3 regions of the Alcanivorax sp. MD8A genome follow, and region 3 is predicted to be linked to each of the others. Evidence: predicted binding sites of a transcription regulator. Region 3 holds the regulator's gene; each other region holds the start of a gene.
What was found. Region 3 encodes sigma-54, which starts transcription at its own class of promoters, with help from an activator protein. Its sites were predicted from a motif close to TGGCACNNNNNTTGCTNT; they were not measured.
Positions count from the first base shown of each region.

Region 1: the regulator sigma-54 is predicted to act here: its motif matches at 2,912-2,929, upstream of A15D_RS17475 (pilin).
Region 2: the regulator sigma-54 is predicted to act here: its motif matches at 5,563-5,580, upstream of nirB (nitrite reductase large subunit NirB).

Region 1 covers NZ_AQOQ01000036.1:2,003-11,926, forward strand. The annotation lists gene A15D_RS14665 (type II secretion system F family protein) at 1-877, opposite strand, end outside; gene pilB (type IV-A pilus assembly ATPase PilB) at 880-2,574, opposite strand; gene A15D_RS17475 (pilin) at 2,998-3,429, shown strand; gene A15D_RS14680 (O-antigen ligase) at 3,496-4,914, shown strand; gene nadC (carboxylating nicotinate-nucleotide diphosphorylase) at 4,926-5,768, opposite strand; gene A15D_RS14690 (sodium:alanine symporter family protein) at 6,069-7,400, opposite strand; gene A15D_RS14695 (DUF1631 domain-containing protein) at 7,598-9,832, shown strand; gene ampD (1,6-anhydro-N-acetylmuramyl-L-alanine amidase AmpD) at 9,901-9,924, shown strand, end outside.
Region 2 covers NZ_AQOQ01000014.1:7,023-16,946, reverse strand. The annotation lists gene A15D_RS09160 (DUF1285 domain-containing protein) at 1-121, shown strand, start outside; gene A15D_RS09155 (bifunctional protein-serine/threonine kinase/phosphatase) at 281-2,005, opposite strand; gene A15D_RS09150 (NarK family nitrate/nitrite MFS transporter) at 2,089-3,558, opposite strand; gene A15D_RS09145 (MFS transporter) at 3,821-5,293, opposite strand; gene nirB (nitrite reductase large subunit NirB) at 5,619-8,147, shown strand; gene nirD (nitrite reductase small subunit NirD) at 8,150-8,500, shown strand; gene A15D_RS09130 (NAD(P)/FAD-dependent oxidoreductase) at 8,520-9,782, shown strand; gene A15D_RS09125 (nitrate reductase) at 9,779-9,924, shown strand, end outside.
Region 3 covers NZ_AQOQ01000009.1:51,793-61,716, reverse strand. The annotation lists gene rapZ (RNase adapter RapZ) at 1-591, opposite strand, end outside; gene ptsN (PTS IIA-like nitrogen regulatory protein PtsN) at 648-1,121, opposite strand; gene hpf (ribosome hibernation-promoting factor, HPF/YfiA family) at 1,137-1,436, opposite strand; gene A15D_RS06610 (RNA polymerase factor sigma-54) at 1,476-2,927, opposite strand; gene lptB (LPS export ABC transporter ATP-binding protein) at 3,190-3,915, opposite strand; gene lptA (lipopolysaccharide transport periplasmic protein LptA) at 3,912-4,448, opposite strand; gene lptC (LPS export ABC transporter periplasmic protein LptC) at 4,432-4,989, opposite strand; gene A15D_RS06590 (HAD family hydrolase) at 4,986-5,483, opposite strand; gene A15D_RS06585 (KpsF/GutQ family sugar-phosphate isomerase) at 5,483-6,451, opposite strand; gene A15D_RS06580 (phospholipid-binding protein MlaC) at 6,616-7,257, shown strand; gene A15D_RS06575 (BolA family protein) at 7,377-7,631, shown strand; gene murA (UDP-N-acetylglucosamine 1-carboxyvinyltransferase) at 7,673-8,935, shown strand; gene hisG (ATP phosphoribosyltransferase) at 8,946-9,587, shown strand; gene hisD (histidinol dehydrogenase) at 9,770-9,924, shown strand, end outside.

The sequences.
Region 1 (9,924 bases), on a different contig from region 3:
CAATCAGGGGAACCCCTGCAGAAAAGGTGGTTGAAAGGGTGCGGGCATAACGGGCAATGGTGGACTTGAACGCAAGGTCGCCAACAATAGGGAGTTTGAGCGTAATTCGGTCCAGTGCATCTCGAAAAGCAGGAGAGCGCTTTTTCAGTTCACTGAAGCCCATCACAAAGGCGATAAGAAAAACGAGAATAAACAGGAAATTATCCTGAAGGCCTTCGGAAAGGTTAATCACGAATTGTGTGAATGCAGGTAATTCGGCACCAAAGCCCTGAAACAGTTCCTCAAATACCGGTACGACCTTGAGCAGAAGAATAGCTGTAACGATAGCGGCGGCGACCACAACGGTTGCCGGGTACTTCATCGCTTTTTTGATCTTCTGTTTTAGCGCTTCGCTTTTTTCCTTATAGATTGCGACTCGATCCAGCATGGTCTCCAGGGCGCCGGACTGCTCCCCAGAGTCAATCAAGCTGCAGTACAGATCATCAAACTGCGCAGGGTGTTTGCGCAGGGCGCCAGCAAAGTTGCTCCCGCCTTCGACTTCGGCTTTAAGTTTCAGTACGACGTCTTTCATTGACGGGTTATCGAGGCCATCGGCCACGATCTCAAAAGCCTGGACCAGTGGTACACCGGCTTTCATCATGGTCGCCATTTGCCGAGTGAAAATCGTGATATCGATCGGCTTGATCTTCTTTTTTCCGCCGATGCTGATTTCACGTTTCTTGACGACTTTTTTGGCGTTGATCCCCTGTTTTCTCAGCTCTGCACGCACCAGTGCCGGGCCTTTACCAGAGGTTTCCCCTTTGACCTTCTTGCCTTGGCGGTCTGTGCCCTCGTAAACGAAGGTGGCTGTTTTTTGTTCTGCTGCTTTCGTCGCCATAATTAATGTCCGCTGGTTACACGGTTAACTTCTTCCAGGCTCGTCACTCCCTGCATGACCTTCAACAGACCGGAACGGTGAAGGTCATTGAACCCTTCTGCCCGGCACTGGTCAGCGATCTGGATGGAGTTCCCTTCTTCCATGATAATACGGGCGATGCCGTCGGTGATTTTCACCACCTCGTAGACGCCAACTCGCCCTTTGTACCCGTTCTTGCATTTTTCGCAGCCCTGTGGGCCATAAACAGTAAACCTGTTCTCAAGATCTTGTTCAGTGAATCCCATCTCACGCAGCGATTGTTCTGGCACTTCAACCTTGGTCTTGCAATTGTCGCACAATCGTCGTGCCAGACGTTGAGCAATAATCAATAGCACAGAGGTGGCAATGTTAAATGACGGCACCCCCATGTTTCTGAGGCGTGTCAGAGTCTCTGGGGCGCTGTTGGTGTGGAGTGTTGAGAGCACAAGGTGGCCGGTCTGCGCCGCCTTGATGGCAATGTTGGCGGTTTCCAGATCTCGAATCTCCCCCACCAGAATAACGTCGGGATCCTGGCGAAGAAATGCCCGAAGGGCTGAGGCGAAATCCATGCCCTGTTTGGGGTTAACGTTGACCTGATTAACCCCTTCGAGGTTGATTTCCACGGGGTCTTCGGCCGTGGAGATATTCCGTTCAGGCGTATTGAGAATATTTACCCCGGTGTACAGGGATACGGTTTTACCTGAGCCGGTTGGGCCAGTTACCAGAATCATGCCCTGGGGTTTATGCAAGGCATCCATATAGAGTTGTTTTTGAAAATCCTCGTAGCCGAGGGCATCAATCCCCATCTTGGCGGATTCTGGGTCCAGAATTCGCAGTACGATTTTTTCACCGAATAGCGTTGGACAGGTGTTCACCCGAAAATCGATGGACCGGTTCTTGGAAATCTTAAGTTTGATTCGGCCATCTTGAGGAACCCGTCGTTCAGAGATATCTAACCGAGACATGACCTTCAGGCGGGCGGATATCTTGCTGGCGATATTGACAGGGGGTTTCGACACGCTCTGAAGGATACCATCCTGACGGAAGCGGACACGGTAGGTTTTTTCGTAAGGTTCAAAATGCAGGTCAGAGGCGCCGCCTTTGATGGCGTCGAGAAGAAGCTTGTTCACAAAGCGTACGATAGGTGCATCATCTGCTCCGGATTGGGTTTCATCGGTTTTTTCTTCCCCGCCACTGATGTCCAGATCATCAAGGCCTTCGTCCAGATCGCCAAATGCCTCGCCTTCTGCTTCTGACTCCAGTTTTTCGATCCAGTCAGAGAGTTTGTCTTCCTCTACAATGACGGTCTCAATGTTCAGGCCAGTATTGAAGCGAATTTCTTCCAGGGCCGGAAGGTTGGTCGGGTCAGAAACGGCGACAAACAGGCGGCTGCCGCGGCGGAACAGCGGTAAGACGTGGTGTTTGGATATCAGTTTGGGGTCGGCCAGATCCTTGACGCGACTGTCCTGTGAAAAGGTGCTCAGGTCCAGAATCGGATCGCCGAATTCCTCTGCCACGGCAAGGGCGACCTGCCGGGCGGATAATGCGCCGCTTTTCACTAGATGGCGGACCAGGCTGGCTTTTTCCTGCCTGGCCTCCTGAAGGTATTGCTGTGCGGCTTCAGGTTCCAGTAACCCCTGCTGGATCAATCTGTTTGGTAAGCCGGTAAAGGTAGTCATGGCAACCTGCTTCTTTATCTTTGGTGTGGTCGGTTAACCCAACACTTTTTTCGTAACATACCGGTTGTGGCCTGTACTGGGAAGCCCGGATGTCGCTAAATCAGGATCTTGCGACATAATGCTCAGTGAGAGGGTGAGCTTTGCTCGGGTTGCGTTTTCCCGTTTAAAGGTGGCGTAAATTGTCCATCCAGGCAGAGAGGGTGACGCAAAGCGTCAGTAGTTGACGTGAAATGCTTTTGGGCTGCTTTTGTATCGAGTGGGCTTGGCGAAGGCGATTGGGGTGACAGGTGGCCTAATTACAAGGGGTTGGGACTGATAGTCGGACTACGAAAAAAGTTGGCCCAGTCTGTGCATTGGTTAACAACAGATGCTCGCCAAGGGTGAGCTCAACATAATAATTTGCCAAAAGTTGGAGAAAACCACATGAAGAAGCAAATGCAACAGGGTTTCACCCTTATCGAACTGATGATCGTTGTTGCCATCATCGGTATTCTGGCGGCTATCGCGATCCCGGCTTACCAGGATTATGTTGCCAAGTCTCAGGCCTCTTCTGCTCTGGCCGAAGTTGCTCCGCTGAAAACCCAGTTTGAGCTGATGGTCAACGAAGGCAAGACGCCTTCTCTGGTCCGTACCGACGCTGGCTTTATCGGTCAGGAAGCAAACTCTGGCTCTTACTGTGATCTGGCGATCACGTACACCGCTGCTACCGGTGTTGGCACCATCGCCTGCACCATCAAGAACGCAAATCCTGCCGTTCTGGGTGAAGTGCTGACCATGTCTCGTGACGGTGATGGCGTTTGGGATTGTGGCACTGGTGGTATGGATGCCAAATACCGTCCGGGTCAGTGCAGCTAATACTGCCTAACCGGGTTTCATGAAAGCGGGCTTCGGCCCGCTTTTTTTGTTTTGAAGGGGCTGCAAGTGCATTTGGGGTTTCCTTATCTTCTGTTGGTCGCTGTGTTGGCGGTGGCCCCTACAATCGATCTCTTCCCGAGCCTGGGCTGGCATGATCAGCAGCGTGTTTTGCAGATTATGGCCTTTGCGGTGGCAATTCTCGGGCTTTGTCAGCAGGCGATACGTTCCCGGAAAGCTGTGCTGGCCGGCGGGATTTATCTAGGGCTTTGGTTGCTCTGGGGCTTGGGCTGGCTCTGTGTTCTAGCTTCTTTCAGTCTGCCCTGGGCATTGACGGAATTTGCGCTTTGGCACGGCTTATGGGCCGTGATGTTGTATATGATTTTGGCGCTTCAGGACAAGCCGGAGCGTCTGCAGGTGTTGTTCTGCCTGGTGGCGTTTGTGGTGGCATTCTTGTGTACCCAGTTTCTGGCGTCACTACTCAGTGCTTTTCTATCGGGTGCGAAACTTTATGCCAGAGCGTTGCTGGACGGTTTTGAGAATCTGCGCTGGCTGGGTCAGTTCCAGACCTTGAGTTTGCCATTGTTGGCCGGTCTGGTTTTGATGCAAACATACCCTCGGTGGAAAAGGCTCTCATATGTCTTGCTGGTCATTTGGTGGATCACGGTCTGGCTGGGGGAAACACGAGGAACCTGGCTGTCTATCACTACCGTACTGATGGTTTCAGTGTGTCTAGGGCCTCTTGGTCGCCGGTGGGGGCTGGTGCTTGGGTCTGCAGGCGCTCTGGGGTTCGGTTTTTTTATCGCTATCTTCTATTTTTTGGCTGATTGGCTGGGCGTTCCGTATGAAGGGCGAGGTCCAGATGCTTTGGTTTATGGCTCGTCTGGGCGTATCGGTATGTGGTTGGATGCGATGGAAAAGGCGGCCGATTTTCCCTGGCTCGGCAGAGGTCCCATGTCTTACGCCGGTGACTTCACCTTTCCGTTTTCCCATCCTCACAATGCGCTTGTGCAACTGGTGTATGAGTGGGGGTTTCCGTTTGCTCTAGTCGTGTTTGTGTTGCTGCTTATTGCTGCGGGCCACTGTGCTTCTTATCTGTTGAAAACTCGTTCGAGCAGGGACGTTACTGCCTACAGCGTGCTGATGTCACTGGCCGCGCTTCTGGTTCATTCCATGGTGAGTGGTGTTGTTGTTATGCCATATTTGCAGCTGTGGCTGGCGGTTTTGGCTGGTGCCGCGTTCTCGTGCGTTAAACTCCATGATGGCGCTGGCGCTGTTGGAGGGCGGAGGCTGGGAGCAGGCGTGATGGGGTTGATGCTGACGGCATCTCTGGCGGTTTTGGTGGCGGTAACGGTCAGGGATCTTCCTCGGCTGATAGATTTTGAGCCTCGTCAGAATTACGGGGGAGATGGCCCTCGTTTCTGGTCTCAGGGGGGGATTCGTCTGGACGACAAAACAGGACTTATTGACCGCGGAGAGTACAGATGAAGCGAGAGCCGTTAGCGGTGGAGCCGTAACGATAGATCCACCGCCTGAACATGCTTTGTCAGTGCGCCGGAGGACAGGAACCAGTCACGGCCGGCGGGCAAGCCCCCGGCGTTCTCCACTGTCAGGTTGCCAGACACTTCCAGTGCAGATGAGGTGGCCATTTGGGCTGCCTGGGCCAGCATCTGGGCACTGAAGTTATCCAGCATGATCTGGTCTGGCTTGAGCTCTGCGGCTTCCTGTAACTCTTCCAGTGTTTCCACTTCTACAATGATTTTCTTGTCCGGTGACAGTGCCCGTGCCCGTTCGATGGCAGCGGTGATGCCACCGCAGGCGGTGACGTGGTTTTCCTTGATCAGAAAGGCGTCATACAGGCCAATGCGGTGGTTGTCGCAGCCGCCGCACAGCACGGCATACTTCTGGGCGGCGCGAAGACCGGGAAGGGTCTTGCGAGTGTCCAGAATGGTGACCCGGGAGCCACCGACGGCATCCGCGTAGCGGCGTGCGGCGGTGGCGGTGCCCATCAGGGTCTGCAGGAAATTCAGGGCGGTGCGCTCACCGGTAAGGATCTGGCGGGTATTGCCGCTGAGAGTGCATAGGGCTGTGTCAGGAGTGAGACGGTCACCGTCGGTCACGTGCCATTGGAGTTGAACGTCACCCAGTTGGCGGAACACCTCATCAGCCCAGGCGGAGCCACACATGACGGCGCTTTCTCGTGTGATGATGGTGGCTTCACTGGTACTGTCATCGTCGATCAGTTGGGCGGTGATGTCCCCTTCGCGAATGTCTTCTTCCAGCGCAAAGGCCACATTTCGGGCGATGTCATCACGGAGGTATTCGGGCAGGGGTTGGGTCATGGCGGCGTGTCTCTCGGGGTTGGCATAAAAAGCGGCCCTCTCCCTGTCCCTCTTCAGCACACCGGAGAGGGGCCCTCCAGCAAGCAAGGGCGTGTTCGTTGCTGGGGGCAAGGGCGCGGCGGTGAGGATACCAGTGACGGGCGCGGGTGTTAATCGGCTTTGTCTGGTGGTGTGTCTGAGCTGTGGTGGGAGCCACCGCGAAGAGCGCCAAGCGTATCGTGGTCACACGACCACTCCCACAGGAGCGAGGGGCGATTTAGCGTCGGACGTCCGACTTCAGACGTCCGACGGGGCCTGCTCTTACCGTTTGGCAAAGAACTCCCGGCTGAGCTGAACCACAATGGGGGACAGTAACAGCAGTGCGATGAGGTTGGGGATCGCCATCAGGATATTCATGATGTCGGCCAGCGCCCAGACGAAGTTGAGGCTGACCATGGCGCCAAGCGGCACGGCGATAACCCAGACGACCCGGAACGGCATAACGGCCTTGGGGCCGAACAGGAACTGGGTACAGCGCTCACTATAAAGACTCCAGCCCAACAGGGTGGTGAAGGCAAAGATGGCAAGGCTGCAGGCCACAATGGCATTGCCAACATCGCCAAAGGTGGCAGAAAACGCCATGGCCGAGAGCGGAGCCCCCTCTGCACCACTGGTCCAGACCCCGGTGGAGACGATGGCGAGGCCGGTGATAGAACAGACGATAATGGTATCGATAAAGGTGCCCAGCATGGCGATGGAGCCTTGGCGGGCCGGGTGATCGGTGTTGGCAGAGGCGTGGGCGATGGGCGCGCTGCCAAGGCCGGCTTCATTGGAGAAAATGCCCCGGGCAACCCCGAAGCGAATGGCTTCTTTCACCAGTGCACCGGCGAACCCGCCTGCCGCGGCTGTCCCGGTAAACGCGCTTTCGAAGCAGAGCGCCAAGGCATCAGGGATGGCGCTGGCGTGGTCCACCAGCACGATCAGGCCTGCCAGCAGGTAGGCCAGTGCCATGAAAGGCACGATGAAGGTGGCCACCGTGGCGATCCGTTTCATGCCGCCCAGTACGACCAGGCCGACCAGCACGGCGAGAGTGACACCGGTGACCCAGGTGGGCAGGCCAAAGCTGTCACTTAACCCGTGTGCCACCGAGTTCGCTTGCACACTGTTGCCGATGCCGAAGCCTGCCAGCATGCCGAACACCGCAAAGGCCAGGGCCATCCAGCGCCAGTTTCGGCCGAGACCATTCTGAATGTAGTACATGGGGCCGCCGACATATTGGCCGGCAGCGTCTTTTTCGCGGTAATGCACGGCCAGTACGGCTTCCGCGTATTTGGTGGCCATGCCGACCAGGGCGATCAGCCACATCCAGACCAGTGCGCCCGGGCCACCAGAGTGGATAGCGGTGGCAACCCCGACAATATTGCCGGTGCCGATGGTGGCTGAGAGAGAGGTGGCCAGAGCGGCGCTGGCGCCAATGGTGCCAACCCCTGTCTGGGGGCCAAACATCTGGCGAAAGCCAAAGCCCAGCTGGCGCAGGGGAAGGAAGCGAAGAACCAGTGTCAGGTAGATGCCGGTGCCGGCGATGAGGATGAGCGCCGGCCATCCCCACAAAATACCACTTATCTGTTTGAGAATTGTAACTGCTGCATCCATGGCTATCGTCCAGAACCCCTGAAAAGCCTTAGGCTAGGGGAATTCGACGGGCATGGAAAGCGTTGGCGCGCCAGGATGTCAGGCCTATACTTTGGTATATGTGCCAACTAGTTCAAAATTCGTATTCATGTTTGTGTGATACGGTATAAATATCAAAACAATCGTCCCAATGAAGCGGGTTCATCGCTGGGGGTTCCATGTCCAATGTCACCAAGCTCACGCCTGTGACCGGTAAGGCGGCGCCAAGCCAGCTGCCGCGTCCGCTGGAAAAGGTCCGTGATAGCTACCTGAAGCTGGTGTGTGCCTATCTGAGTGACATGCTGGATGGCGCTGATGATGCGCTCTATGACCTGGCCGAAAAAGAAACGGACAGTGAGCGTGAGCGTTATTTCGAAGCCATGCGCGAGCTGCGTATTCAGCGAGCCGGCCTGGAAACCGGATTTCGTCAGTCCCTGGGCAACCAGTTTCAGAACCTCAAGAAGCAGCCGGAGACGCCTTCGGCACTGGATACCCCTGTGGATCTGGAGTCGCTTAGCCTGGTGAATGAGGACGAGCTGGAGACCTCGGTTGCGCTCGATAATATGGCGCGCCGTGCCCGCAATGGCTGCGATGAGCAGATGCGAGTGCTTACTCACCGAATGGAGTATTTGCTGGAAGGCAAGGTCTCCCTTTCTGAGAAGAATAACCCGCTGGAGCCCCGCCAGTTGGTTTCGGCCTTTAACGAGGGCCTGGAAAAACTGGATATCGACATTAAGGCTCGCCTGATTGTGCTTAAGCTGTTTGAGCGCGAAGTGATGGCGGAAACTGGCTTTATGGTGTCGGAGGCGAACAAGGTGTTGATTGATGCCGGTGTCCTGCCGGACATGAAGTCCGCCCCGATTGCGCCAGCTCGCAAACCGGGAAGCCGCTCGCTGGGCCGATCTGCTGAGCCCGGCGAAAATGCCACCCTGGGTGGTGGTCAGATGAACGATCAGATGTTCGGCTTGCTGCAAGAGCTGCTGGTCACCATGCGTGGCATGCAGGGCGGTGTTGCCCCTTCTGGCGGTGGTGCGGGTAACGCCGCAGCCGTGAATGCGCCCATGGCGGTGATGCAAAATGGCGTTCCCTACCTGAACGGTGCGCCAGTCGCCAACCCTGCCTCGGTTCACCAGGTCAGTTCTGATGACCTGCTGGGGGTGTTAAACCGCTTGCAGCGGGTAGAGCGTAGCCTGGATGAACAGGATGGTGAGCGGGTCACCCTGAAAGAAGACCTGTCCGAGATGCTCGACACCGAGCATGGCGAAGCCATTCATGCGCTGGATCAAGCGGATGATGATGTCATTAATCTGGTGTCCATGCTGTTTGACTTCATTCTGGATGACGATGGCTTGCCGTCGGATATCAAGGCATTGTTGGGGCGCTTGCAGATTCCGCTGCTGAAAGTGGCCATCACCGACAAGTCGTTTTTCAGCAATGACAATCACGAAGCGCGGCAGCTGCTCAACATGCTTGCCCGGGCGGGCTGTCAGTGGGATCCCCAGCAAGGGATCCAGGATGATTTGTATCAGCGGATTAATCAGGCAGTTCATCGAATCATTGACGACTTCGAGGACGATGCCAGCCTGTTTTCCTCCCTTTTGCAGGAATTTCAGCAATTTTTCGATGGGCAGAAGTCTCGCTCTGAAAAGGTGGAGCAGCGTGTTCGCGAAGCGGAAGAAGGCAAGGCCCGCGCAGAGCAGGCCCGCCATGAAGTGGTCGCCGTGCTGGACAAGCGCATGGCGGGCCGCAAGTTGCCGGATGTGGTGGTGCGATTGCTCCGCCAGGGCTGGCAGCAGGTGTTGTACCTGACATGGCTACGTGAGGGGGATGACAGCAGCGAATGGCAGCAGCAGGTGAAGGTGGTGGATGCGGTGGTCTGGAGTGTGTTGGAACACCGTGATCAGGCGGCACTGGAAAAGCTCAAGGCGCTCAGCCCGAAACTGTTGAAAACACTGCACGCCGGGCTGGTCCGCATCAGCTACGACGAAGCCGAAACCCGCCAGTTGCTGGTGTCCTTCCGCGATGTGCACCAGCAGTTGTTGAAAGGGCTCCAGACAGAACGGGTAGCGGTTGCCCCCGAGGTCGTTGCCGAGCCTGAACCGGAAAAGGCCAGCCTGCCCGAGAATCATTTCCTGGTGAAAAAGGCCTCCCAGCTGGCCCCTGGCCAGTGGATCGAGCTGCTGGAGGGGAATGAGCCCCGGCGCGCCAAGCTGGCCGCCAATATCCGTTCTGGCGTGAAACTGGTCTTCACTAACCGCAGGGGGATCAAGGTGCAGGAATTCTCTGCTTACAGCCTTGCCGTTGCCCTGCATGAAGGGACTGCTAAACTCATTGAGGAAGGTGCCCTGTTTGACCGGGCCCTGGAAGCTGTCATCGGTGATTTGCGCAAGATGCAGGCGGGCATGCAACACTAACCGGGAGTGCCTGCCTGGGTTCCCGCACGCCGCTGACACCCGTCATTGCAGACAAGGAGTTGGCGCGGGTGCTTACCCTCACCGGACATCGA
Region 2 (9,924 bases), on a different contig from region 3:
CCTGCACGCCCTGATCGGCCGAAGCGCATTCTACCAGTTGGTGGATTGGGCAGAGGAGGTGGATGGCAGGTTGGTGGTTGAGAGTGGTGGGGAGGGGTTTGTGTTGGGTGCTCTGGAATAGTTAACAGTGAACAGTGAACAGTGAACAGTTGCGCGAGCAACGACATTCTTTCTAAAACGCATGAGGCCGCGCCCAAACCCTGGGCGCGGCCTCATGCGTTTTAGACCCAACCCCGTTTATTACGCGGGTTTTCGCTGTTAACTATTCACTGTTAACTGTTCACTGATTAAGGCTCACACTAATCAGCAACAACATCACCAACACCAGGCAAGCCCCTTTCCATAATCGCAGCTCGTTGATGCTGTTGTCCTTGCCGGGTTTGGTGGCGCGGACGGGGCGGCGCAGGGCGTCGCGGAATTCGGCAGCGTCGGCGAAACGTTGGTTGGGGTGCCGTTGCAGGCCAATTTGCAGGACGTTGTTGATCCACAATGGGATAAAGGCGTTCAGGGTCTGCAGTGCGGGTAGCGGTCGGTGGTTGCTCTTCTCGTAACGGCCTTGCCAGGGCAGGGCACCGGTCAGCATTTCGTGGATGATCGCGGCGGCTGAAAACAGGTCACTTTGTTCGCTGGGAGCGTCCCCGTCGACCAGTTCCGGTGCCGTGTAGTCCCGGGTACCCAGTGGAATGTCCGAGGCGCTCTGTTCCATGCCACGGCAATGGCAGCTACCAAAATCCACGATGCGAACCAGCCCGGACGTATCGACCATGATGTTGTCGGGTTTCAGGTCGCCGTGGATAACGTCCGCACGGTGCAGTGCGCGAATACCGTTGAGCAGCTGGTCAGCCAGATACAGTTTTTCCTCTACGGCCGCATCCGGGTGTTCCTTGAGCCACTGTTTGAGAGTAACGCCATCGATGAACTCCAGATGCTGGTACAGGCAGCTGGGGGTCTCTGGCAGTGGCAGGGCGTGCAACAGGTGCGGGTTGCGCAGCCGGCTTCCGACCCAGCCTTCCATCACGAACCGCTCCAGGGCATCGCGGTCGTCTTCCAGATTGACCGAAGGAGTTTTCAATACGGAACGCTTGCCTTCCTCATTTTCCACCAGGTACAGGTGGCTTCTCACACTGGCATAAAGTTCTCGTTTGACGGTGAACCCGTCGACTTTCATCCCGGGGCTGAGGGGAGGGGGAAGTGGCAGGCTGCCACGCTGTTTCAGGGTTTCATCGGCACTGGCATCCGGCAGGCCGTCGACTCTCAACACCTGGCAGCTGAGGTTGTCATCACTGCCGTTGGCCAGTGCGGCTTCTACCAGTGTCTGGGCAATCACGTCGGGGGCCTCGCAGCCGCGAACAATGCCTTGCATGCGCGAACGGCTTAGAAACCCGTGAATGCCGTCGGTGGTCAGCAGGTAGATATCGCCTACTTGCAGGTCGGTGCTGCTGTAATCCACGTCGAGCCGGGTGTCGCCGCCCATCACCCGAGTCAGCACCTGCCGGTTTTCACCGATCATGCGACTGTGGTCACGGGTCAGGCATTCCAGTTTGTCGTTGCGCAGTCGCCAGATCCGCGAATCCCCGACTTGGAAAAGGTGGGCAGTGCGCGAACGCAGAATCAACAGCGACAGGGTGCACAAGTGGCTTTCGCCGGCCAGGGTCTGGCGGCACAACCACCGGTTCAGTGCTTCGAGAACGCGCTGGGCCGAGCGGGGGATACTCCACAAAGCGGGAGTGGCGTAGTAATCACTGATAAACCCGAGGACACAGGACTCCGCCGCTTCGCGGGCGGCTCCGGCGGTAGACAGGCCATCGGCCAGTGCCGCTACGATGCCTTTGGTGCGAAGCAGGGGGCCATCAGGAATCTGCATGGCCAGGGCATCCTGGTTGTGCAGTTTGGGCCCGGCATCGCTGTACTGACCAATACGAACCTTCGGGTGCAGCTCGGGTTCGTGCTCCGCGGTAGCGTCAAGCGCACTCGGGGCGGGCAGATCAGCGGTGGAAGTTTCCATATCCGGGCTCCAGGGTCTCACGGTTAACTGCGCCAGCCGCAGGGGCCTTGTGGCGGCCTGCGGCTGGTGAGCAGGGGTGGCGATCAGCCCACTTCAATAAGCTGGACTTCGCCTTTTTCGTCCACTTCGGCAATGTGACCTTTTGGCTCGTCCAGGAACTGGACGGCGGCCAGGGCCACGGCTGCACTGGCAGCAATCACCAGGAAGAAGGTGCTGGCGTCCACAAAGGTCAGGACGGTCAGGAAAATGACCGCACCGGTATTCCCGTAAGCGCCTACCATACCGGCGATTTGCCCGGTAAGACGACGCTTGATCAGCGGTACGGTGGCAAACACGGCACCTTCACCCGCCTGTACAAAGAAGGAACAACACATGGTGGCAACCACGGCCAGCAGCAGCGGCCAGGTTCCGCTGATCTGGCTCATCAGGCCGTATCCCACCATCAGGCCGGCAAGCAGGATGATCAGGGATTTCTTGCGTCCAAATTTATCAGACAACCAGCCGCCACCCGGGCGTGCCGCCAGATTCATAAAGGCATAACCGGACGCCAGCAGGCCGGCGGTCACGGGTTCAAGGCCAAAGGTGTCGGCGAAGAACAGCGGCAGCATGGACACCACCGCCAATTCGGAACCAAAGGTCACCAGGTAAGACAGATCGAGAATGGCGACCTGTTTGAAGTTATAGCGATCGTGTTCTTCGACACCTTCTTTCAGGTGTTCGCGGTTTACACGCCAGGCCTGGCCCATTTGCAGAATTGCCAGCGACAGGATCAGGGCAATCAGGACGTACTGAGCGGTGCTGCCAAACAGGGACAGGTTGCTCGGGCCAAGGCGCCATACGATGACCAGCAGGGCGGCGTACAGCGGGATACTCATGGCCAGATAGAAATACAGATCACGTTTGGTGCTGACTTCCAGTGCAGAGCTTTTCTTGGGTTTGAAGTAAGAGGCGCCAACCGGGGTGTTGCGGGCCCGCCACAGGAAGAACATACCGTACAGGAAGGCCAGAACACCGGTGCTGGCAATCGCCCAGCGCCAGCCGTTTTCACCGCCAAACATCAGTGCGACGGTGGGCAGGGTGATGGCTGCCGCGGCAGAACCGAAGTTGCCCCAGCCGCCGTAGACGCCTTCAGCCAGGCCCACTTCACGAGCCGGGAACCATTCACCAATCAGACGGATACCCACCACGAAGCCGGCGCCCACGAAACCCAGCAGCAAACGGGTGACGGCCAGCTGTTCAAAGGTGTTGGCCATGGCAAAGGCCCAGCAGGGCAGAGCGCCAAGCATCAGCAAGGTGCCAAACACGATACGGGGGCCGAAGCGATCGACCAGAGAGCCGATGACCACACGTGCAGGAATGGTCAGGGCCACGTTGAGAATCAGCAAGGCCTTGACCTGTTCGGTGGTCAGGTCAAATACCTCACGCAGGTGACCCATTAGCGGGGCGTGGGAAAACCACACCACAAAGGTAATAAAGAAAGCGACCCAGCTCAGGTGCAGCAGCCGGATGCGCGGTGCAGAGAAATTCAGCAGGTTCAGCTTGTCGGCGCTCATGGTAACTCCATAGACGGCAGCGTTGATGACAAGCTCATATCAAGCAAAGGGTGTGCCAGATTGTAAGGGTCTGATAGTAATGGTTTTTTTGTTGTTTTGGCGTTATTTGGCGACAGGCTGATGTGCAAGCGGTGCGCGGGGCGCCGTTCGCTGGTGCATAAAAAGTGAGCGCCATTGGGGCATAAACGGGCTTGGCTGTCCGGGTGGGTGCCCCGGACCGCCAGCGGGAAATGCCATGCCTTGCCCGTGCCTGCCATACGGTTCAGCCCACCTCAATCAGTTGAACCTGGCCATCTTCATCCACTTCCGCAATGTGCCCTTTGGGCTCATCAAGGAACTGGACTGCGGCCAGCACGACAGCGGCGCAACCCGCGATTACCAGGAAGAAGGTGCTGGCGTTCACGAAGGTGAGCGCGGTGAGGAAAATCACTGCCCCGGCATTGCCGTAGGCGCCCACCATGCCGGAAATCTGGCCGGTCAGGCGGCGCTTGATCAGGGGGACAGTGGCAAATACCGCGCCTGCACCGCCCTGGACAAAGCAGGAGCACACCATGGTGGCGACCATGGCCACCAGCACAGGCCAGCTGCTGTTGATCTGGCTGAGGAGTATGAAGCCCAGCAATAGACCGCCAATAAGAATGGTCAGTGCTTTCTTGCGGCCGATACGGTCAGACAGCCAGCCGCCACCGGGGCGGGCAATCAGATTGGTGAACGCAAAGCCGGAGGCTAGCAGGCCGGCGGTCACCGGAGTCACTTCGGCAAAGGTGTCGAGAAAGAACAGAGGCAGCATGGATTTCACTGCCAGCTCGGCGCCAAAGGTGATGAAGTAGGACAGATCGAGAATGGCCACCTGTTTGAAGGGGTACTTGTCATGCTTGGGGGCCGGTTCGAGCATGCGTTCGCGGTTCACCTTCCAGACCTGGGAAAGCTGGATCACTGCCAGAGCCAGCACCAGCGACGCCATCATCCATTGGGTCGCTTCACCGTACAGATCAAACCCCTGCGGGCCGAGCCGCCAGACAATGACGCCAAGGGCGATATATAGCGGCAGGCACGCGCCCACATAGAAGAACAGGTCTCGCCGATTACTGACTTCCAGTGCGGTGGCTTTTTTGGGTTTGAAATAGGAGGCGCCAGCGGGGGTGTTGCGGGCACGCCACAGAAACACCAGGCCGTACACAAACGCCAGGGCGCCAGTGCTGGCGATCGCCCAGCGCCAGCCGTTTTCACCACCAAACCACAGAGCCAGTGATGGCAGGGCGACATAAGAGGCAAACGCACCGAAGTTCCCCCAGCCACCGTAGACGCCTTCTGCCAGGCCCACTTCCTTGGCGGGGAACCACTCACTGATCAGCCGGATCCCGACGACAAAACCGGCACCGACAAAGCCGAGCAGAAGGCGGGTGATCGCCAGCTGTTCGAAGTTGGTGGCCATGGCAAAGGCCCAGCACGGGAAGGCCGCAGTAATCAGCAGGGTGCCGAATACGATACGGGGGCCAAAGCGGTCCACCAGGGAGCCAATGATGACCCGGGCCGGAATGGTAAGGGCAACATTCAAGATCAGTAGTGCCTTTACCTGTTCGCTGGTCAGATCAAACACCTCCCGAAGGTGGCCCATGAGTGGCGCGTGGGAAAACCACACGGCAAAACTGATAAAGAAGGCCAGCCAGCTCAGGTGTAGCAAGCGAATGCGTGGGGAGGACAGATTAAACAGATTCAGCTTGTCGGCGCTCACGAAAACTCCATACATGGGCGATTAACGGTCTGTGTTTGTGAGCAACTCCTGTGCCACTTGTTTAACCCTATGATTTGTATAGGTAAACAGGGCGAAAGAGGGGGGCGTGCGCCGGGATAGTGCGCAAAGGGGGAGCGCGAAAATGGAACATTTCGGTGCACGAAAAAGTGCATCCTTGTCGTGCATTGGCGCATTAAAAGAACGCACATTTTCTGTAGGGTATTCCGTTATAACGGCAAAAACTCAATAAAAACAACAAGATAAAAAGTTGGCACAAGGGTTGCTTTGGGGTGGGTGTCAGTTACGCACCGCGAGGGTGAGCCTTATGGCAAAGCAACAACTTCTTTTGATCGGTCACGGCATGGTGGGCCAGCGTTATCTGGAATCGCTGGTAGCCCAGGGTGGCCGTGAACAATTCGACGTTACCGTGCTGTGTGAAGAGCCGCTGCCGGCCTACGACCGGGTTGGGCTTACCAGCTACTTTTCCGGCAAGACCGCCGACGACCTGTCACTGGTGCCGCAGGGCTTTTTTGAAGAGCACGGTATTACCCTGAAGCTCAAGACCCGAGCCGACAGCATTGATCGAGCTGCCAAAACTGTGACCACCAATACCGGTGAGACCCTGGCTTACGACAAGCTGGTGCTGGCCACGGGGTCCTACCCGTTTGTGCCGCCGATCCCGGGCAACGATCGCGATAATTGCTTTGTGTACCGCACCATCGATGATCTGGATGCCATGATTGCCGCCAGTAAAGGCGGCAAAGTCGGCGCTGTGGTCGGCGGGGGGCTACTCGGCCTGGAAGCCGCCAAGGCATTACACGATCTGGGTCTGGAAACCCATGTGGTGGAATTTGCCCCGCGCTTGATGGCCGTTCAGGTGGATGATTTCGGTGGTGGTCTGCTGAAAGACAAAATTCAGGAACTGGGTGTGACTGTGCATACCAGCACTGGCACTCAGGAGATTATTGATGGCGAAAGCTGCAAACACCGTATGGTGTTTGGTGAAGACAAGCATCTGGAAACGGACCTGATTGTCTTTTCCGCTGGTATCCGTCCGCAGGATGCCCTGGGTCGTGCCTGCGAACTGGAGCTGGGCGAGCGCGGCGGTATCGTCGTCAACGATCACTGTGTGACTTCAGATGAAGATGTTTACGCCATCGGTGAAGTGGCATTGTGGAATGGCCGTATCTTTGGTCTGGTGGCGCCGGGCTACCAGATGGCGGAAATTGCTGCCGAGCACTTGATGGGCAAGGCCGAAAAAGCGTTCCAGGGTGCCGATATGAGCACCAAGCTCAAACTGATGGGCGTGGATGTCGCGTCCATCGGTGATGCGCACGGCAACACCCCGGGCTGTCGCAGCACCGTGTTCATGGATCAGACCGCTGGCATTTACAAGAAGGCGGTGGTCAGCGAGTGCGGCAAGAAACTGCTTGGCGCGGTGCTGGTCGGCGACGCCGCCGATTATGGCAACCTGCTGCAACTGTGCCTTAACGAAATGGATTTGCCTGGCGATCCGGCAGCCCTGGTGGCGCCGGTCTCTGATGGCGCCCCCTTGCTGGGTGCCGATGCCCTGCCAGACACCGCCCAAATCTGTTCTTGTAACAACGTTTCCAAAGGCGATCTGTGTGCGGCTATCGATGGTGGCTGCATGACCGTGGGCGACCTGAAAGCCTGCACCAATGCCGCGGGTACTTGTGGTGGCTGTGCTGCACTGGTGAAACAGGTGCTCGACAGCGAGTTGGAAAAACGGGGTGTGGAAGTCAACAACCACGTCTGCGAGCACTTCCCGTATTCCCGTGAGGAAATCTATCACCTGGTACGTGTTGGCCAGATCACCACGTTTGATCAGCTGCTGGAAAAACATGGCAGCGGTGATGGTTGTGATATCTGTAAACCGACCGTGGCCAATGTGCTGGCTTCCTGCTGGAACGATTGGGTCTTGAACAAACCCCATGCGGGCCTGCAGGACACCAACGATTACTTCATGGGCAATATGCAGCGCGACGGTACCTATTCCATCGTGCCCCGCGTTGCCGGTGGTGAAATCACTCCGGACAAGTTGATTGTGCTCGGTGAAGTGGCCAAGAAATATGACCTTTACACCAAGATTACCGGTGGTCAGCGGGTCGATCTTTTCGGTGCCCGCGTCGATCAGCTTCCCGAAATCTGGAAAATTCTGGTCGAGGCCGGTTTTGAAACCGGTCATGCCTATGGCAAGTCGGTGCGGACCGTGAAGTCCTGCGTGGGTTCGACCTGGTGCCGTTACGGTGTGAAGGATTCGGTAGGTACTGCCATCCAGATCGAAGAGCGCTACAAAGGGCTGCGCAGCCCGCACAAACTCAAATTTGCGGTCAGTGGTTGTACCCGTGAATGTGCCGAGGCGCAGAGCAAGGATGTGGGTGTCATTGCTACCGAGAAAGGTTGGAATCTGTATGTCTGTGGTAATGGCGGCATGCGCCCTCGTCATGCCGATCTGTTTGCCTCGGATCTTAGCGATGAGGAACTGATCAAGTACACCGATCGCTTCCTGATGTTCTATATCAAGACGGCTGATCGCCTGCAGCGCACCAGTGTCTGGATGGAAAACCTGGAGGGCGGCCTCGAATACCTCAAGGACGTGATCATCAATGATTCGCTGGGGATCGGTGAAGAGCTGGAAGCGCAAATGCAGCACGTAATTGCAACCTATCAGTGCGAATGGAAGACCGCCATCGAAGACGAGGAAGCGGTCAAGCGCTTCAAGCACTTTGTTAACGATGACGCCAACGATGACAACCTGCAGTACGTTCGTGAGCGTGGCCAACGTCGCCCGGCCTACGAGCACGAACGCATTGAAATGGTCCAGGAGGCCTGATCATGAACAGTTCTGTTGCCGTGGAATGGAAAGCCGTTTGCAAGGTCAGTGATGTGTTGCCGGGCACCGGGGTAGGCGTTCGTCTGCCGGCGGGCCAGGCCGCACTGTTCTGTACCCGTGATGGCCAGTTTTATGCGTTGGACAACCTGGATCCCTTCAGTCATGCCAATGTGCTGAGTCGAGGGATCCTCGGATCGATCGGGGACCGCAAGGTCGTGGCCTCGCCGATCTACAAACAGCACTTCGATCTGGAAACCGGTCAGTGTATCGAAGACGAAACCGTCAGCCTGAATGTCTACCCGGTTCGGGTGGAGGGTGACGTGATCGAAGTGGCCATGTCGGCCGCGCACTGACCGCAAGGGCAAGGCAGTAATGAAAAAACTGGTAGTAATTGGTAACGGCATGGCGGCGATCCGTCTGCTGGAAGAGGTGACTCGCCTGGCGCCGGATCTGTATCAGATCACGGTGGTCGGGGAAGAACCTTTTGCCGGTTACAACCGGGTCATGCTGTCGCCCCTGTTGGGTGGTGGGACTGACGAAGTCACGATCACCACCCACCCGCACCAGTGGTACCGGGACCGGGGAATTCGACTCATAACCGGTTCACCGGTGGTGGCTATCCGCCGCCACCGTCGTCAGGTGGTCACTGCCGCCGGCCACAAGCTGGACTACGACCGCCTGGTGCTGGCTACCGGGGCTGCACCCCGCCAGCTTCCCGTTGAGGGAGTGAATTTAGACGGCGTCATGAGCTTTCGCGATCTCTATGACGTGCGCAAGTTGTTGTCGCTCTCGGCCGCCCGTGTGGTGGTCGTGGGCGGCGGCTTTTTAGGGCTTGAGGCCGCCGATGCACTGGTGAAGCAGGGGCATGATGTCACCCTGGTTCACAGTCGCGGCCACTTGCTCAATCAGCAACTCGATGAGGCAGCCGGTCATCGCCTGCAACACGACCTGGAAAAACGGGGCGTGAAATTTGTCATGCAGGCCCGCACGGCTGCCATCGAGAGCGCTGATACGAAAACGCAAGGGCAGGGCCGCGTGGCGGCTGTCAGGCTGGCCGATGGTCAGCGTCTGCCTGCAGATTATGTGGTTCAGGCCGTGGGTATTGTTCCGCGGACGGAACTGGCCGATTACGCAGGCTTAAGCGTTAACCAAGGTGTTCGTGTTGATGACACCTTGCAAACGTTTGACCCTGCTATTTATGCCATTGGCGAATGCGTGGAGCACCGTAACCGGACCTTCGGTCTGGTCGCACCGCTGTATGAACAGGCAGCGGTGTGTGCCAGCCATCTGGCGGAACTGGGCCACCGGCGATATCTCTATGCCGATAGTGCCACCCGCCTGAAAATTTCCGGTATTGATCTGGTCTCGTTTGGCGATTTTGAAGGCGCAGGCACAGGCAGTGAAGGGGAAACCCTGCAGCTGTCTCTGCCGGGTGGTTACCGTCGTCTTCAGGTTCGTGATAACCGGATCATCGGCATGGTGCTGTATGGCGATGTGTCTGACGCTGCCTTTTACGAAACCTTGTGGCGCGAGCATGCAGATATCGGCGCCCGTCGCCAGGTGTTGCTGCTGGGCGAAGCGTTCTACAAGGCAGCGGACAGGGGCGGCGACGGCGAGGAGGAAATTGCCGCATGAGTAGTATCTGTACCACTTGCCCGTATTGTGGCGTAGGTTGCGGAATTCGCACCGATGGCAAGGAGCTGCAAGGCGATTCAGCACACCCGGCCAACGCGGGCCGGTTGTGTGTGAAGGGCTCGTCTGTACTGGAAACCCTGGG
Region 3 (9,924 bases):
ATCCGGATGCCAGTGGGGGTTGGGCAGGATGCGCACGTCAAAGACAAAGTCAGCGTCTGTGGGGAGGCCATTCTTGAAGCCGAACGACTCCACTTGCAGGGAGAGGGCGTTGCGGCGTTGGGCAACCCGCTCGCGCATCAGGGTGCGCAGGCTGTGTACTTCGTGATTGCTGCTATCGATGACCAGATCTGCCCGTTGACGAATATTGGCCAGCAGCTCTTTCTCGTGGGCAATGGCGTCTTCAAGGGCGCGTTGATCGGTGGCCAGCGGGTGGCGGCGGCGGGTGGCGCTGAATCGTTTTAACAGCGTGTTGTCGTCAGCATCCAGATAGATGATTTCGCTGCTGATCTGCTGCTGTTTCAGTGCATCAAGAATATTGTCGAAGGCGAGCAACTGGGCAGGCAGGTTTCGGGCATCAATGCCCACCGCCACATGTCCGATGGGGGCCTCCCCTTCGCTGAGTTGCTGCGCCAGCGTGGGCAGCATGCCTACGGGGAGGTTATCCACGCAATAGTAGCCCTGGTCTTCAAGGGCCTGAATCGCAGTAGATTTGCCGGACCCGGATCGTCCGCTAATGATGGTCAGTTTCATGATCGGGCTGCACGCAAGGCGTTGGGGTCATGGGCGGGTGAACTGGGTGCTTGTCGTCACGAGGCCAACCGCAGTTCCGCCTCGGATTCCACGGCGGTCAGGTACAGCTTGTGATTATCGCTGCTGACGCGCAGTTCATCCCTGTAGCTGTCGTCGTTGAAGAGACTGGCCAGATGGCTGAGTGTTTTCAGGTGCTGTTCCGGGTTGTCTTGTGGAACCAGCAACACAAACACCAGATCCACAGGGCGCCCGTCAACGGCGTCAAAATCAATGGGGGTGTCGAGTTTCAAGAGTAATCCGATGGCTTGTTCGCAATTGCCAAGCCGGCAGTGGGGAATGGCAATGCCTTCCCCGATGCCGGTGGAGCCCAGTTTTTCCCGGGCTACCAGCGCATCGAATACCTCCTGTTCCTTGAGGCTGTCACAGCCGGCCGCAGCCAGCTGTGCCACCTGATCCAGCAGCTGCTTCTTGCTGCTGGCCTGCACCCCGTTGTGGGTGCGTGCTTCGGTGAGAAGTTCGCGAACTCGCATAATGGTCGTTTCGGTTTAGTGGCCGTGTTTGTGGTTAACGGCCTTTTCCTTGTGTTTAAGAATCTGGCGATCGAGCTTGGCGGTCAGCTTGTCGATGGCCGCGTACATATCGTCGGCTTCAGCGGTGGCGAACAGGTCTGCCCCGGAGATATGGATCGTGGATTCTGCCTTGTGCGTCTTGGGTTCCGGGGAAAGGATCACCTGGACACTGGTGATCTGGTCGAAATGGCGCTCCAGGCGGGAGAATTTGTCGCCCACGTAGGTGCGCAAAGCATCGGTAACTTCCAGGTGATGACCGCTGATATTAATTTGCATGGCTGGCTCCTTTACCTGCTTATGGGCCGTCCCAGGCGCCTACACCAAACGCTTGCGGGCGCTGGATGACGGTATTCTCATCGCCTCACGATACTTGGCGACGGTCCGGCGCGCCACGTTGATCCCCTGCTCGTTCAGCAAGCTGGCTAGCTTGTTGTCGCTGAGCGGCTTGCGAGGGTTCTCGGCGGCGACCAGCTTCTTAATAATGGCACGAATAGCGGTGGAGGAACACTCACCTCCGCCATCTGTTCCTACGTGACTGGAAAAGAAATATTTCAGCTCAAAGACGCCGCGGGGTGTGGTCATGTACTTCTGGTTGGTGACCCGACTGATGGTCGATTCATGCATCTCGACGGCGTCAGCAATATCGGCCAGTACCAGGGGTTTCATGGCCTCTTCGCCGTAGTCGAAGAAATCCTGCTGCACTTCAACAATGCGGGTGGCGACTTTTAGCAGGGTGTCGTGGCGGCTTTGCAGGCTCTTGATGAACCATTTGGCCTCCTGAACACAGTTTTTCAGGTATTGACCGTCCTCACCGCTGGTCTTGCGGGCGATGGCAGCGTATTGCTGCTGCAGGTTGACCTTGGGGAGGATGTCGTCGTTGAGGCTGACGTGCCAGCGACCCTGGTGCTGGCGGACGATGACATCCGGCACCGCATAATCGACCTGGCTTTCACCGATTTGCTCACCGGGGGCTGGATCCAGGGTACGGATCAGGGACAGGGCATCCAGCAGTTCCTGTTCGGAGAGCTGTAGAACCTTGCGCAACGCGGCGTAGTCGTGTTTTTCCAGTAGCTCAAGGTGGTCCAGCAGAGCCAGCGCAAACGGCAGGAAGGGAGTGTCGGATTCCAGCTGACGCAGCTGCACACCCAGGCAGTCCGCCAGATTAATGCTGGCGACGCCGACCGGATCAAATTGCTGCAGGCGGTGCTGAACGGCCAGCACTTCGTCGGCTTCGATGGGTTCATCGTCTGGCAGCCCTTCCTGGACATTCATCATGGCGACAATGTCATCGATGCTCACGGTCATGTAGCCGCGATCATCCAGGGATTCAATTATGGTGGTGGCGATGAGTCGGTCCACATCGCTCATGGGAGTCAGGTTCAGCTGCCAGTGCAAGTGGTCATGCAGATTGCCGGAAACAGTGTGCCGTTGCTGCCAGTCGTCGGCGTCATCCGGCAGAGAAGCAGAGGCGCTGCTTTGGCCTGAGTAGACGTCATCCCACTCGGTGTCGACACCGGGTTCACCGTCGACAAACTCTTCCAGAGCGTCATCACGCTCTGCGTCCATGTCCTGACGTTCCTCGTCATGTTCAGGCAGGGCGTCGTCGCCAAAGTCGTCAGCCAGTTCCAGCAGGGGATTGCTTTCAACCGCCTGCTGGATCTCCTGCCTGAGATCCAGCGTGGACAGCTGCAGCAGGCGAATTGCCTGCTGCAGCTGAGGCGTCATGGTCAGCTGTTGGCCGATTTGTAGTTGTAGTGTGGGCTTCATACTGCTCGGATTGGTGTGGTCCCCAAAAACCCGAGAATAACAGCTTCAAACTCTCTCTAGCAATAATTGTGCCAGTGGTTGTTGTGTGGTAGGAGCCTGAAGAGTTAACAGTGAATAGTGCGCGGGCTGGTTTGCTGCTTTTTTCGGGTGTTGATGGCCGCGGCCGGGGGCTTGGCGCGGCTTCTGGCGTTCGGAAAACCCCGGGACTATTCCGCGCCGCTGTTAGCCTATTCACTGTTAACTGTTCACTCACCCCTGGCTCTTACAGCCTAAAGTCCGCCCCCAGATACACATCCCGAACCTGCTGGTTCGAGAGGATGGTGTCGGCGTCGCCGGAGGCAATGATGTGGCCGGCGCTGACGATGTAGGCGGTGTCGCAGATGTCCAGGGTTTCGCGCACGTTGTGGTCGGTGATCAACACCCCGATGCCGCGCTCCTTCAACTGACGAATGATGCTCTTGATATCGTTGACCGAGATGGGGTCGACCCCGGCGAAGGGCTCATCCAGCAGGATGAAATCCGGGTCGGTGGCCAGGCCGCGGGCGATTTCGGCCCGACGGCGCTCACCGCCGGACAGGCTCATGCCGAGCGAATCGCGGATATGGGTGATGTGGAATTCCTTGAGCAGGTTTTCCATGCGTTCATGGCGTTCCTGCTTGCTCAGTTCCTTGCGGGTTTCCAGAATGGCCATGATGTTCTCTTCCACCGTCAGGCGGCGAAAAATGCTGGCTTCCTGGGGCAAGTACCCGATGCCACGTTTGGCGCGGCCGTGCATGGGCAGGTGGGTGATGTCGCCATCATTGATTTCGATGCGGCCGGCATCGGCTTCCACCAGCCCGACAATCATGTAGAAGCAGGTGGTCTTGCCTGCCCCATTGGGGCCGAGCAGGCCGACGATCTGGCCAGCTTCCACATCCAGGGAAACATCTTCGATAACCCGGCGACCTTTGTAGCTTTTGGCCAGGTGGTGAGCGCGCAAATGTGTCATGGGGATCCGGACTCCGATCCGGAGGCATCGGCCTCGTCATTCTGTTTTTGCTGGTTGCCCGGGACCTGGTTTTCGGCCGGGATGACCAGGCGCACGCGTTGGTCGCCTTCACTACTGGCATCGACCCGCTTGGAATCGAGACTGTATTCCACCTTGGCCCCTTCAAAGGTATTGCCCTGATGCTCGATAAAGGCGTCGCCGGTCAGGACCAGGCTGCGGGCCTTGATATCGTAGACCAGATTGTTGGCGTGGGCAGACAGGCTGTTGCCCTCTGACAGTCGTACCGGGTTGCCGCTGGCTTCTACCCGAACCAGTTCGCCATTGCGGGTGAACAGGCGCATTTCTTCGGCCAGCATTTTGCGTTCCCCCTGCAGCAATTCCACGTCGCCGCGATACAAGCCTGTGCCTGCGTCTTGTTCAAAGCGGCCGCTGTCAGCAGTCACGGAAATGGGTTCTTCTGCCGGGGCTGCCAGGGACGGCGAGGCTGCATGAAGCAGCAGGCCGCCCAGAACCAGACTACGAAGCCGGGGCATCAAATTCACTCTTTACTCCTTGCTCAAGGGACAGAATGCCCTTGTCCAGGTCTGCCTCCAGGGCGCCAGCATGGGTCTGGCCATTCTCGAAGCGCAGCTCCACTTCACCTGGTGACGTGGCAATATTTTCTTCGCTGTTAAAGCGCAGTTCCTGCGTGTCCAGTTCGATTTTCTGTTGCGGGTTGCGTGCTTTTACGTCGCCGGCAAAGATGATCATGTCGCCGTTGTTCTGCACGGTGCCGTCGGCCCCGGTAATCGTCCAGCTGCCTTTGTCGTTGCTCATTTCCAGCGCCGGGTTTTTCATTTCAGTGAGAGGGTTGTGATCGTACTGCACCAGGTCATCTGCTGTCAGGTGGTACTGCAGTTGGCCATCCTTCTCACTGAAGGCCCGAGCGGTCACTCCAGTGGCGAGAATGGCGGGTGCCGTTTCGACGGCAAGGTCCTGACCTGGAAGCGAGTCGTCCCATTCGTGCAGCGTCATCAGCATCACCAGTCCCAATAGCAGGATCCCAGTGGCGCTCAGCAGCCCCTGACGTTTCATTGCGCGCCTCGTTGCAGCAGGATGGCGTCGCAGATTTCACGCACGGCGCCTTCGCCGCCACGGCGCGCAGTGTGGTGGTCGGCTGCCTGAAGTGCGCAATCGTGTGCGTTGGCAGGGGCAAAGCTCAGGCGCGCCCATTCCAGCGCGCTAACGTCCGGTTCATCGTCACCGGCATAGCCGGTCTCGGAGGGATCAACGCCCAGCTCTGCCGCCAGGGTTTGCAGGGCAACGCCCTTGTCCTCTCGGCCCTGGATAACGTGCTGGATGCCCAGGTCGGCGGCCCGCTTGGCCACCATCGGAGTGTTGCGGCCGGTAATGATGGCCAGCGTGACACCGCTGGCGGCCAGTTTCTTGAGACCGTGGCCATCCAGTGTGTTGAAGACTTTCAGGGCTTCGCCGTCAGGGGTGAAGTAGATGCGGCCGTCGGTCATGACGCCATCTACATCAAAGGCCATTAGCCGCAGGTTCTGGGCATCAATGGAGGAAATCAGCATTACACCACTCCAGCTCGTAGCAGGTCCTGCATGTTAAAGGCGCCCACTGGTTGCCGCTGGGCATTGCATACCACCAGCCCGTTGATTTTACGGGTTTCCATGATTTGCAGGGCTTCAGCGGCCAGGTGGCCGGGTTCAATCGTAATCGGGTCGGTAATCATCACGTCAGCGATCGTGGCGCTACGGATATCGATGTCCCTGTCCAGCATGCGGCGCAGGTCACCGTCGGTAAAGATGCCGGCGAGGGTGCCGTCCGGGTGCGTGATGGCGGTCATGCCAAGACCCTTGCGGGTCATTTCCAATAGAGCTTCTGTGAGCGCGGTGGTGGAGCTGACCTGCGGGAAGTCTTCACCGGAGTGCATGATGTCATCCACTTTCAGAAGCAGTCGGCGCCCCAGGCTGCCTCCGGGGTGGCTGAGCGCAAAATCCTCGGCGGTGAAGCCCCGGGCTTCCAGCAGGGCAATAGCCAGCGCATCACCCATGGCGAGGGCGGCGGTGGTGGAAGACGTTGGCGCCAGGTTGTGTGGGCAGGCTTCTTCGGTCACGGCTACCGTCAGGTGCACATTGGACAGTTGCGCCAGGGAGGATTGCGGTCTGCCGGTCATGCCGATCAGTTGCGTGCCTTTGCGCTTGATGACCGGCAGGATGGCCAGTACTTCGGCCGTTTCGCCCGAGTTGGACAGGGCAAGGACCACGTCGTCCTGGGTGATCATGCCCAGGTCGCCATGGGAAGCTTCGCCAGGGTGGACAAAAAATGCCGGGGTGCCGGTGCTGGCAAGGGTGGCGGCGAGTTTGCCGCCCACGTGGCCACTTTTGCCCATGCCGGTGACAATGACGCGACCACGGGCCTGAAGCATCAGATCGCAGGCGGTGGCAAAGTCGTCGTCGAGGCTTTCCCTCAGGGCATCGACGGCGCGGGCTTCGATATCCAGTACCCGCTGGCCGACAGCAATGTGGTCGTGACTCATGCAATCTCCTTGGTTGCGGCGATTATACATGTTGCAACGCGTTGATCGGAAATCTGTTTCTTTTGGAACTGCTCGGAGCGTTTCGACTCCAAAGGAGGAAGGATGGTTCTGGACAGCGCGGCCGGAACACCGTAAAACCGCCCGACTGTCACAGGGAGTTTACTATGCAAATGCGTCACTATTACCGAACAGGCCTGGCACTGGTGCTGATGATGTTGGCGGTGCTGGGGCGTGCCGAAGCGGATCCTCGCCAAGTGGTAGAGGATGCCGTCGAACGCATGACATCCCGTATTGAAGCTGAGCGTGCGCAGCTGGAAGCCAATCCGGAGAAGGCCCGGCAGCTGGTGCGCGAAGAACTGGCGGATATGGTGGATTTCAAGCGCATCACGCGGATGGTGATGGGGGACTACTTTGGGCCCTCATCCAAGGAGCAGAAATACCGGTTTCTGGACGTGTTCAAGAACAGCCTGATCAATACCTATGCCTCGGGCATTACCCTCTATGATGGCCAGAAGATCAGTACCTTGCCCATGGAAGACGGTGACCGTCGCGGCGATTACGCCCGCGTACGCATGGAAATCCGGACCAACTCGGGCAAGACCATACCAATTTACTACACCCTGTTCCTGCGCGATGACCAGTGGAAGGTAATCAATGTGTACGTGAATGGCCTGGACCTGGCGGATACCTTCAAGAGCCAGTTTGCCCAAGGCATGCAGCAGTACAACGATATCGACAAGGTGATCGATAACTGGTCGGCGGATACCAATATCGACACCGGCCTGAAGGACGAAGCCAAGGGCTGACTCCGGCCGTGCCGTGGCAAGCTCGCCGCGGCTCGCGTATTATTGCGCCTTTGACAGGAGCGGGTTTCATCCCGCTCCTGTGCCGTTTGGGGCCATTGCGCCCGGGAAAAGGAGCAATCATGAATCCGGAAGAGGTAAAAGCGCTGGTGGAAGCCGGTTTCGACGGTGCCGATGTGGCCGTGGAAGGTGGCGGTGACCGTTTCCAGATTCGCGTGGTGTCCGATGCCTTCGAGGGTCTGATGCCGGTGAAGAAGCAGCAGCTGGTGTACGCCACCATTAATGCGCAAATCCAGAGTAATACTATCCACGCGGTGCAGATCATCACCTTTACCCCTGCCGAGTGGGAAAAAGCCCAGAAGATGGGGCTGGCCTGAGTCAGCCCATGGGCCCTTCAAGACACGTCTAGAGACCGTTCATGGATAAATTGATCATCACTGGCGGCCGCCGCCTTGACGGCGAGATCCGGATTTCCGGCGCCAAGAATGCCGCCCTGCCGATTCTGGCTGCCACCCTGCTGGCCGATGAGCCGGTCACCGTGGGCAACCTGCCTCACTTGCAGGATGTCACCACCCTGATCGAGTTGCTCGGTCGTATGGGGGTCGAAGTGGTGATCGATGACCGCATGCACGTGGAGGTGAATGCCAGCACCATCAAGGAACTGGTGGCACCCTATGAGCTGGTGAAAACCATGCGGGCCTCGATTCTGGTGCTGGGGCCGATGGTGGCGCATTTCGGCAAGGCCACGGTGTCCCTGCCCGGGGGCTGTGCCATTGGCTCCCGTCCGGTGGATATTCACCTCAGCGGTCTGGAGGCCATGGGGGCCGAGATCGAGGTGACCAATGGTTATGTTCACGCCAGCGTGGACGGTCGCCTGCAGGGTGCGAGAATTGTCATGGATACCGTGACAGTGACGGGCACCGAAAACCTGATGATGGCCGCCGCGCTGGCGGAAGGCACCACCTACCTGGAAAACGCGGCTCGCGAACCGGAAGTGGTGGATCTGGCCAATTTCATCAACGCCATGGGTGGCAAAATCTCCGGTGCCGGAACCGATACCATCACCATTGAAGGGGTCGAGCGCCTCGGCGGTTGCCACCACCAGGTGGTGGCGGACCGAATCGAAACCGGGACCTACCTGATTGCAGCGGCCATCACGGGCGGACGTATCAAGACCAAGGATACGGTGCCCGGGATTCTGGACGCGGTGCTACAAAAGCTGAAAGAGGCGGGCGCCACCATTACCACCGGTGACGACTGGATCGAGCTGGATATGGAAGGGCGCCGCCCCAAGGCGGTGTCCCTGCGCACCGCACCGTACCCGGCGATGCCCACCGACATGCAGGCCCAGTTCATGGCCCTGAACCTGATTGCCGAGGGAACCGGCACCATTGTCGAGACGGTGTTTGAAAACCGCTTCATGCACGTGCAGGAAATGAATCGCATGGGCGCCGACATCGAAGTACAAGGCAACACCGCCATCTGTCGGGGTGTCGAGCAGCTCACGGGCGCACCGGTGATGGCCACTGACCTGCGAGCATCGGCATCGCTGGTGATTGCGGCGCTGGCGGCAGAAGGGGAAACCATCGTAGATCGCATCTACCACATTGATCGTGGCTACGAGTGTATTGAAGAGAAACTGCAATCGCTGGGCGCGGTGATTCGCCGTGTGCCCCGATAACGGAAGCCTCATGACCAAACCGTTGACCATTGCCCTCTCCAAGGGCCGCATTCTCAAGGAAACCCTGCCGCTGCTGAAGGCGGCAGGCATTGAGCTGCTGGAAGATCCCTCTGCGTCACGCAAACTGATCTTCGACACCACCCGTGATGACGTGAAGATCATCATTATCCGCGCCACCGACGTGCCGCCCTATGTGCAGCACGGTGCCGCCGATATCGGCGTGGCTGGTAAAGATGTCCTGATGGAGCATGGCGCGGACGGTGTGTTCGAGCCGCTGGATCTGAACATCGCGCGTTGCAAGTTGATGGTCGCTGCCCTCAATGATGCCCCGGAAGTGGGGAGCCGCCTGCGTGTCGCCACCAAGTTCGTCAATGTGGCCAAGGCGTATTTTGCCGAGCAGGGCAAGCAGGCCGAAGTGATCAAACTGTACGGCGCCATGGAACTGGCGCCATTGGTGGGGCTGGCTGACCGTATCGTGGATATCGTTGATACGGGGAATACCCTGCGAGCCAACGGTCTGGAACCTACCGAGCTGATTGCGCATATCTCTACCCGGGTGATCGTCAACCGCGCCAGCATGAAGACCCGGCATGCGGATATCCAGGCGATCCTGGACAAGCTGGAAGCGGCAGTCGCCTCGCGGAAAGACTAGACGCCGTTTTTGCTTTTACCTCAGAAGCGACAGAGACCGGCAGAGTAAGACCTTTCTACCCTGGCGTGGTTGAAAGGTTCTGCTGATCCCGCTGATAGAAAATTCCCGGTTTTTCCCTCAGTGAATTCTGTGCCCTCTGTGGTAAAACTGGACTTTGATTTTGACTCTTACGGTACCCAAACATGGAAACCACCTGGCTCAACACTCAAGACGCTGACTTCGATGCCCGGCTGGCGGCCCTGACTGCCTGGTCCGAGGAGCGCGATGCGGAAGTGGCCGAGCGGGTTCAGGGCATCCTGCGGGATGTGGCCAAACGCGGTGATGCTGCATTGGTGGA